2 regions of the Shinella zoogloeoides genome follow, and region 2 is predicted to be linked to the other one. Evidence: riboswitches for the same ligand, from Rfam matches in the RefSeq annotation. Region 2 holds a riboswitch; the other holds the start of a gene.
The links. A riboswitch is a leader RNA that binds a small molecule or an ion and turns the genes downstream of it on or off. The one in region 2 is predicted to bind S-adenosylmethionine.
Positions count from the first base shown of each region.

Region 1: linked by a shared signal. The riboswitch ahead of Q9316_RS01435 (O-succinylhomoserine sulfhydrylase) and the one ahead of metA (homoserine O-acetyltransferase MetA) in region 2 are both predicted to bind S-adenosylmethionine.

Region 1 is NZ_CP132311.1:109,658-114,025, reverse strand. It holds gene Q9316_RS01445 (LacI family DNA-binding transcriptional regulator) at 39-1,067, opposite strand; gene Q9316_RS01440 (2'-deoxycytidine 5'-triphosphate deaminase) at 1,171-2,277, opposite strand; SAM riboswitch at 2,357-2,435, shown strand; gene Q9316_RS01435 (O-succinylhomoserine sulfhydrylase) at 2,479-3,663, shown strand; gene apaG (Co2+/Mg2+ efflux protein ApaG) at 3,788-4,180, shown strand; gene Q9316_RS01425 (Hsp33 family molecular chaperone) at 4,198-4,368, opposite strand, start outside.
Region 2 is NZ_CP132311.1:3,526,588-3,530,955, forward strand. It holds gene Q9316_RS18320 (methyl-accepting chemotaxis protein) at 1-105, opposite strand, end outside; gene Q9316_RS18325 (aldose epimerase family protein) at 254-1,270, opposite strand; gene Q9316_RS18330 (GNAT family N-acetyltransferase) at 1,367-1,819, opposite strand; gene metA (homoserine O-acetyltransferase MetA) at 1,822-2,745, opposite strand; SAM riboswitch at 2,804-2,881, opposite strand; gene Q9316_RS18340 (hypothetical protein) at 2,981-3,205, opposite strand; gene Q9316_RS18345 (ABC-F family ATP-binding cassette domain-containing protein) at 3,312-4,368, opposite strand, start outside.

The DNA.
Region 1 (4,368 bases), 550 kb from region 2:
GCGGGTAGCATAGGCGAAGGCGCTTTCCGGGACGGGAGCTATCGCGCCAGGCGGTCGTCTGAGCGCTCGATCAGCTTGGGCATGATGAGGGCCTGGAGCGCTTCCGGCGGCTCGCCTTCCATGCGGCGCAGGATGAAGCTGCCGAGCAGTGCGCTCGGCTCGTGGATCGGCAGGAAATAGGTCGTGATGGGCGGGGCGAAATACTGGCTGACATTGAGATCGTCCGTCGCGTTGATGACGGCATCGCGGCCATGCACGATGCCGCGCGCATGGAAGCCGGAGAAGGCGCCCAGCGCCGAGGCTTCGTTGGCGCAGATATAGGCGGTCGGCGGGTCCGGACGCTCGGACATCGCCAGCACGCTCTCGCGGCCGAAGGCGGGGGTCAGGTGGCCGTGGGCGATGAGCGCCGGGTCGTAGGCAAGGCCCGCGGTTTCGAGGGCGCGGCGGTAAGCATCGAGACGGGTGATGGCATAGCTGAGTTCGGCGATCGGGTTGACGAGCGCGATGCGGCGGTGGCCGCGCTCGGCGAGGCGCGCGACGCAGAGGCGGATCATCTGCTCGTTGTCGGCATCGACGAAGGCGTGGGGAGCATTGTGGATCGTCGTGCCGTAGGTGACGAAGGGGAAATCCGCCTCCTGCATGATGCGCACGCGCGGATCGTCCGCCCGCGTGCCGGAAACGATGATGCCGTCCGCCTTCTTCAGCGAGACGATCTGGCGGATGGTGGCGAGGCTCTCCTCGAAACTGCGCACGGCATAGAGCGAGACGCGGTAGGGGCTGTCCTCCAGCGCCCAGGAGATGCCGCTGAGGAGCTGGGCGTATTCGACGCCTTCCCACTCGTTCTGCTTGGGGCCGGGCGCGGTCATGATGGCGGCGACCTGATAGGTCTTGCCGGTGCGCAGTTGCACGCCATGCATGTTGAGCTGGTAGCCGATGCGCTCGGCAGCGGCGACGACGACGGCGCGCGTTTCCGGCCGCACCTGCGGGCTGTCGTTCAGCGCCTTCGACACGGTGGCGATCGAGAGGCCGGTTTCCTGCGCGATGGTCTTGATCGTCGGTCTTTGCATCGCGTCCCGCGCCTGTCTTTCCCGGCGATCCCGCGCGCAGGCTATCAAACGTTTACCGCATGATAAAAACGTTTAATTTCGTTGTAAAGGGTGAAACGCGGTATCAGCCGGCGCGGAAATGCTTGGAGAGCTTGAGGCCCTGCGCCTGATAGTTGGAGCCGAGGCCGGAACCGTAGAGGCCTTCGGGCGCGTCCAGCATGTGCTCGTAGATCAGGCGGCCGACGATCTGGCCATGATCGAGAATGAAGGGCACTTCGTGGCTGCGCACTTCCAGCACCGCGCGGCTGCCGGAGCCGCCGGCCGGCGCATGGCCGAAACCGGGATCGAAGAAGCCGGCATAGTGCACGCGGAATTCGCCGACGAGCGGGTCGAAGGGCGTCATCTCCGCCGCATAGCGCGGCGGCACATGCACGGCCTCGCGCGAGACGAGGATGTAGAACTCGTCCGGATCGAGGATCAGCTCGTTGCGGCCGCGGCTGAACAGCGGCTCCCAGAAATCGAAGATGTCGTGCTGGTTCTTGCGGTCGACATCGACGACGGCGGTGTGGTGCTTGCCGCGATAGCCGATCAGGCCCTCCGGCCCGGTGCCCTTGAGGTCGATGGACAGCGCGATGCCGCCGCCCGAAACGTTCGGCGTCTCGCTGGCGACCAGTGTGTCGCTGCCGTGCAGGGCGAGCAGTTCGCTCTCGCCGAGCAGCGCATTGCCCTTGCGGAACCGGATCTGCGACAGGCGCGAGCCGCGGCGCACCACGATGGGGAAGGTGCGCGGCGAGATTTCGAGATAAAGCGGGCCGCAATAGCCGGCGGGGATCTTGTCGAATTCCTGCGCGCGATCGGTGATGACGCGGGTGAAGATGTCGAGGCGGCCAGTGGAGCTCTTGGGGTTGGCAGAGGCGGCAAGTTCCGGCGGCAGGTCGAGGCTTTCCATCAGCGGCACGATATAGACGCAGCCCGTCTCCAGCACCGCGCCCTCGGAAAGGTCGATGACATGCAGCTTCAACCGGTCGAGCTTGTCGGCAACGAGGTTCGACGGGCCCGGAAGGAAGCTGGCGCGCACGCGGAAGGCCCTTGCGCCGAGGCGCAGGTCCAGGCTGGCCGGCTGGATCTGGTCTTCGTCGAGCAGCGCCTCGCTTTTCAGCCTGCCGCCGTCGAACAAGCCGCGAATGGCGCTGTCCGCCAAAATACCCGTGCTGCGCGTCGCAGAAGCCATGGTCTCATCGTCCCGTCAGAAGCCCCGCACAAAACCAAATGCCGGCAATTGACGCAAGCGCGGCCGCGCAGTATTAGCAGGGTTATCCCGTGGTGATTTGGCCGGCCGGCTTGCAGCCACGTAAAACAAGTAGCTAAAAAGGCCGGGTTTCGAACCGGCCTGCTTTTGCGGCCGGTTTTTTTGTTTGAAGGCGACGATCACATGAGCAAGTCCTGGCGCCCGGCCACCCAACTCGTTCACGGCGGAACCACCCGCTCCCAGCACGGCGAAACCGCCGAGGCGATCTTCCTGACCCAGGGTTTCGTCTATGACACGTCGGCTGCGGCCGAAGCCCGCTTCAAGGGCGAGACGGACGGCTTCATCTACGCCCGCTACGGCAGCCCGACCAACGACATGTTCGAAAAGCGCATGTGCATGCTGGAAGGCGCCGAGGATGCCCGCGCGACGGCCTCCGGCATGGCCGCCGTCTCCGCCGCGATCCTCTGCCAGCTCAAGGCCGGTGACCATATCGTCGCCGCCCGCGCCCTCTTCGGCTCCTGCCGTTGGGTGGTCGAGACGCTGGCGCCGAAATACGGCATCGAATGCACGCTGGTCGACGGCCGCGACCTCGCCAACTGGGAAAAGGCCATCCGGAAGAACACCAAGGTGTTCTTCCTCGAAAGCCCGACCAACCCGACGCTCGAGGTCATCGACATCGCCGGCGTGGCGAAGCTCGCCAACCAGATCGGCGCCAAGGTCGTCGTCGACAACGTCTTCGCGACCCCGCTCTTCCAGAAGCCGCTGGAACTCGGCGCGCATGTCGTCGTCTATTCCGCCACCAAGCATATCGACGGCCAGGGCCGCTGCCTCGGCGGCGTGGTGCTGTCCGACAAAGAGTGGATCGACGAGAACCTGCACGACTACTTCCGCCACACCGGCCCGGCCATGTCGCCGTTCAACGCCTGGACGCTGCTGAAGGGCATCGAGACGCTGCCGCTGCGCGTCAAGCAGCAGACGGAGAATGCAAGCCGCATCGCCGACTTCCTCGCGGACCAGAAGCAGATCGCCCGCGTGATCTATCCGGGCCGCAAGGACCACCCGCAGGCCGATATTATCGCCAAGCAGATGACGGGCGGCTCGACGCTGGTCTGCTTCGACCTGAAGGGCGGCAAGGACGCGGCCTTCGCGCTGCAGGACGCGCTCGACGTCGTGAAGATCTCCAACAATCTCGGCGACGCCAAGAGCCTGATCACCCACCCGGCGACGACGACGCACAAGAACCTGACGGACGAGGCCCGCGCGGAGCTCGGCATCTCGGCCGGCACGGTGCGTTTCTCCGCCGGGATCGAGGACAGCGAAGACCTGCTCGAGGATTTTGCGCGGGCGCTTTCCAAGATCGGCGCGTGACCTCGCGCCATTAAGGTAAACAACAGGAAGGCGCCGTCCGACGAGGCCGGCGCCTTCTTTGCGTATCCTTGACGAAACCACATTCGTGTAGAATAGCATGAGCTAATCAGTTCAAGGCTTGCCAATGTATCGTGCGCTGACCCACGACATCGAAGTGACCGTAGAGCCATACTATCTGGCCGATCAGTCCGACCCAGACGACAGCCGCTATGTCTGGGGATACCGGGTCGTCATCTCGAACCATTCCGATGTCGCCGTACGGCTGGTGACGCGCTACTGGAACATCACCGACCAGAACGGCCAGGTGGACGAGGTCAACGGACCGGGCGTCATCGGCGAGCAGCCGGTGCTGCGCCCCGGCGATACCTATGAATATTCCTCGGGCTGCCCGCTCGAAACGCCTTCCGGCATCATGTTCGGCCGCTACCGGATGGAAGCGGAGAATGGCGAAGCCTTCGACGTCGCCATTCCCGCCTTCTCGCTGGACACACCGGGCCAGGTTCGGGTTCTAAACTGAGGGCGACAGGCGCCCTCTTACTGCGGCAGGACTTCCGACGCCTCGAAGCGGTAGGTGGTCGAGCAGAACTCGCAGGTGACCGCGATCTCGCCCTTTTCGTCCGCCGTGTGCGCGATGTCGTCGGCGCTGAGGCCGGCCAGCACGCCTTTCAGCTTCTCGCGCGAGCAGGAGCAGCGGTCGAAGACCCG
Region 2 (4,368 bases):
GGTGAGGCCTCGGCTGCCGACGGCGGCGATGGTGCCGGCGGCAATGCCCATCAACAGCACGAGAAGGCCGATTTTCCGGGAAATGGAGAGATCCGAGAGTTTCATGGACAGGTCCCTAGAGGGCGACCGGCGCTGTCCTGGCGCGTTCAATCCCACACAACCCGGGATCATTCCGGGTCCATATGGATCGCTTGTCCGCTACAAAAGTTTCGATTTTCTTGCGTTTGCGCAACTCGAACCGGAAGGCGGCGCTTCAGGCCTTGCGGAAGACGTAGTCGGTTTCCTGCCGCAGCGTCTCGCCGGGCCGCAGCACCGCCGAGGGGAAACCGGCATGGTTGACGGCATCCGGCCAGACCTGTGTTTCCAGGCAGAAGCCGGCGAACGGGCCGTAGCGGCGACCGCCGAGCCCGGCAACGGGCACGTTCACATAGGCCCCGGTATAAAGCTGGACGCCCGGCTCGGTGGTCAGCACGTCCAAAGAGACACCCGAAAGCGGGCTGCGCACCTCGCCCACCAGCCGCTTGGCCCGCCGCTCGGTCGACAGGCAGAAATTATGGTCGAAGGCGACACCCCCGGCCTCCGTCTGCCGGCGCAGGGAGGTCCAGCCGGTGAGGTCAAAGGGCGCGCCGGCGACCGGGCGGATGTCGCCGGTCGGGATCAGCGCCTCGTCGACCGGCAGGTAATGATCGGCCACTAGGCGGATCTCGTGGTCGAGGGCGTCGGGACCGCCGTCGAGGTTGAAATAGCTGTGCTGGCAGAGGTTGACGGGGGTCGGCGCATCGGTCGTTGCCGTATAGACGACCGAAAGCACGCCGTCGCCGGACAGGCGGTAGGTGCAGGTGATGACGCAATTGCCGGGATAGCCGGCACGGCCGGCCGGGTCGGTCAGCGTCAGCGTGACGAAGTCGGCCCCCTGGTCCGCGACGCGCCAGTTCCGCTGACCGATGCCGTCGCTGCCGCCGTGCAGATGCGTGACGCCGCGCTCGTTGCGCTCGAGCTGGTAGGCGGTGCCGTCGAGGGTGAACCGGCCGCCGGCGATGCGGTTGGCGCAGCGCCCCGGCGTCGCGCCGAAATAGGGAGAGTGGTCGAGATAGGACGGAAGATCCTCGAAACCGAGCACGAGCGGGGCGTCATGGCCTTCTAGCCGCAGGTCCTGGATGACCGTGCCCCAGGTCAGCACATGGGCCGTCAGCCCGCCGCCGGCGATCGCGATGCGCTCGACGGCCTCGCCGGAGGGAAGGTGCCCGAAGATTTCATTGCCTGCACCCACGCCCGCGTCTCCTGCACCATTCCCGTCGTGAGCCGCAACCTGCTGCGATTCCCGCCCATCCGCAACCTGAAAAATCATACTTTTTAGGAAACCGCGTCAGAGGTTCTTCTGGTAGACGATGAAGGGCGTCTTCTCCGCGATGCGGTCGTAGAGCGTCCGGGCGGTGGCGTTGAACTCCTGCGTCATCCAGTAGACCTCCGGCGCACCGGCTTCCTTCGCCTTGGCATAAACGCCCTCGATCAGCGCCCGGCCGATGCCGGTGCCGCGCACGTCGGGGTCGGCATAGAGATCCTGCAGGTAGCAGATGCTGTTTATCGTCCAGCAGGAGCGGTGGAAGAGATAGTGCGCAAGGCCGACGGGCTTGCCGTCGAGCGTGGCGAGGAGACCGCGATATTCGCCCTCGGTCGCTTCGCCCGCCAGCCGGGCGAAGGTGCTCGCAAAGATCTCTTCCGGCAGGACCGTCTCGTAGAAGGCGAGATAGGCCGTCCACAGGCGCCGCCACTCGCCTTCATCATCCTTGTGCAGGGGGCGAACGACGACACGGCTCATGATCAGGCTCCCGTTCCGATTTTTTCGAGGTCATAGGGCGTGGTCTGGTAGATCTCGTTGATCCAGTTGCCGAAGAGCAGATGCGCATGGCCGCGCCAGCGGTTCTGCGGCGGCAGCGAGGGATCGTTGTGCGGGAAATAGTTCTTCGGCAGCTTGATCGGCACGCCGGCCGAGACGTCGCGGAAATATTCATCGGCGAGCGACGTCGAATCGTATTCCACATGGTTGAAGATATAGAGCCGGCTTCTGGACTTGTCCTGCACCAGGCAGACCCCCGTTTCATCCGATTCCAGCAGTATATCAAGCTCCGGCACGGCGCGGATATCCTCCGTGCGGATTTCCGTCCAGCGCGAGACGGGAACCTCGAAATTGTCGGAGAAACCGTTGAGGAAGACGGAGGAGGGCTTGCGGTTGTGGTGGCGATAGACGCCGAACGCCTTTTCCTCCAGCGTGTGCTTCGGCACGCCGTGGAAATGGTAGATCGCCGCCATGGCGCCCCAGCAGACATTCAGCGTCGAATGCACGTTGGTCTCGGTCCAGTCGAGGATCTGCTTCATCTCGTCCCAATAGGTGACGTCCTCGTAGTCGAGGGTTTCCACCGGCGCGCCGGTGATGATGAAGCCGTCGAACTTGCGGTGCCGCACCTCTTCCCAGGTGTCGTAGAAGGCCAGCAGATGCTCTGCCGACGTGTTCTTGGCGCGGTGGCCGCCGACGCGCACCAGCGACAGCTCGACCTGCAGCGGCGATGCGCCGACGAGGCGCGCCATCTGTACTTCCGTCTTGATCTTGTTCGGCATGAGATTGAGCAGCCCGATCTGCAGCGGGCGGATATCCTGCCGGATCGCCACCGTCTCGGTCATCACCCGCACGCCCTCGTGAACGAGGGTTTCGAAGGCGGGGAGCGTATCGGGAATCTTGATGGGCATGTCACACTCGATCGAAAACAAAAACCGGCCGCAACGACGTCGCAACCGGTCCACGTAAGGTTTTCCTCGCGCGGCCCTTTAGCGACTTGTTTAACGTGGCTGCAAGCCGGCCGGCCAAATCACCACGAGCAGTCTAAATAGCGTTCCTGCGAGCGCGAATCAATCCACCCCGAAAGCGACAGGACCCGGATGCGGCGGGCATCCGGGTCCTGCTGTTTTTGCGAAGCGGCGCGGCTCAGTAGTAGTTGTAGTGCTTCTTCTTGAAGAAGATCTTCACGCCGTAATGGCCGCCATAGTGCTTCTTGAAATGCTTTTTGTAGCCGTAGTGCTTGTAAACGTGGCTCTTGTGGCCATAGCCGTAGGACTTGTGGCCGTAGCCGTAGTGGCCGGCCTGGGAAGGAGCGGCGAAGGAAACGGCGGCGACGACGGCAACGACGGCGGAAATGATGAACTTGCGCATGGGACTCTCCTGATCTCTTTCGGTTGCAGGATGAGTTCCTCTCATCCAGTGACCCGACTTTCCCATGATGCCGCGGCCGGCGCTGTTCCGGGGGGAACAGGCCCCTTCAGCCCTCCAGTTCCTCCCGCAGCATTTCCAGCTCCAGCCATTCCTCTTCCATCTTCGTCAGGCTGTCGCGCAGCTTCTCCATTTCGGCGGCGAGCCTGTTGAAGGTCGCGGGGTCCTTGGTGAAGAGGGCGGGATCGGCCATCTTCGCCTCGCGGGCGGCGATCTCCTTCTCCGCCTTGTCCATCTCCTTCGGCAGGTTTTCGAGCGCAAACTTCTGCTTGAAGGAGAGCTTTGCCTTGCCCTTGCCTTCCGCGGGCGCAGCGGCGGCGGGGCCGGCCGTCTTCGCCTTTTCGGCCTTCTCCGCCTTGCGCTTTTCCTCGATGGCGCCGCGGCGCTGGGCCATCATGTCGGTATAGCCGCCGGCATATTCGATCCAGCGGCCATCCGGGTTTTCCGGATCGGCCGGCGCGATGGTCGAGGTGACGGTACGGTCGAGGAAGTCGCGGTCGTGGCTGACGAGCAGGACGGTGCCGGCAAAGCCTGCGACGATCTCCTGGAGGAGATCCAGCGTCTCGATGTCGAGGTCGTTGGTCGGCTCGTCGAGGATCAGCAGGTTCGTCGGGCGCGACAGGATACGCGCCAGCATCAGCCGGGCGCGCTCGCCGCCCGAGAGGTTGCGGATCGGCGTGCGGGCCTGCTCCGGCTGGAAGAGGAATTCCTTCATGTAGCCGGTGACGTGGCGCTGCTCGCCGTTGACGAGCAGCGTCTCGCCGCGCCCGTCGGTGAGGTAGTGGGCGAGCGTGTCGTCGAGGTTCAGGTCCTCGCGGCGCTGGTCGAGCGTGGCGATTTCCAGATTGGTGCCGAGCTTCACCGTGCCGCTGTCGGGCTCGAGCTGGCCGGTCAGCATCTTCAGGAGCGTCGTCTTGCCGGCGCCGTTCGGGCCGACGAGGCCGATGCAGTCGCCGCGATGCACGCGGATCGAGAACGGCGCGACGATGGTGCGCTCGCCGTAGCTCTTGACGATCTTCTCCGCCTCGATGACCAGCTTGCCGGATTCCTGCGCGTCGGAAGCGCTGGCCTGCACCGAGCCCTGCGGCCCCTTGTGGCCGCGATAG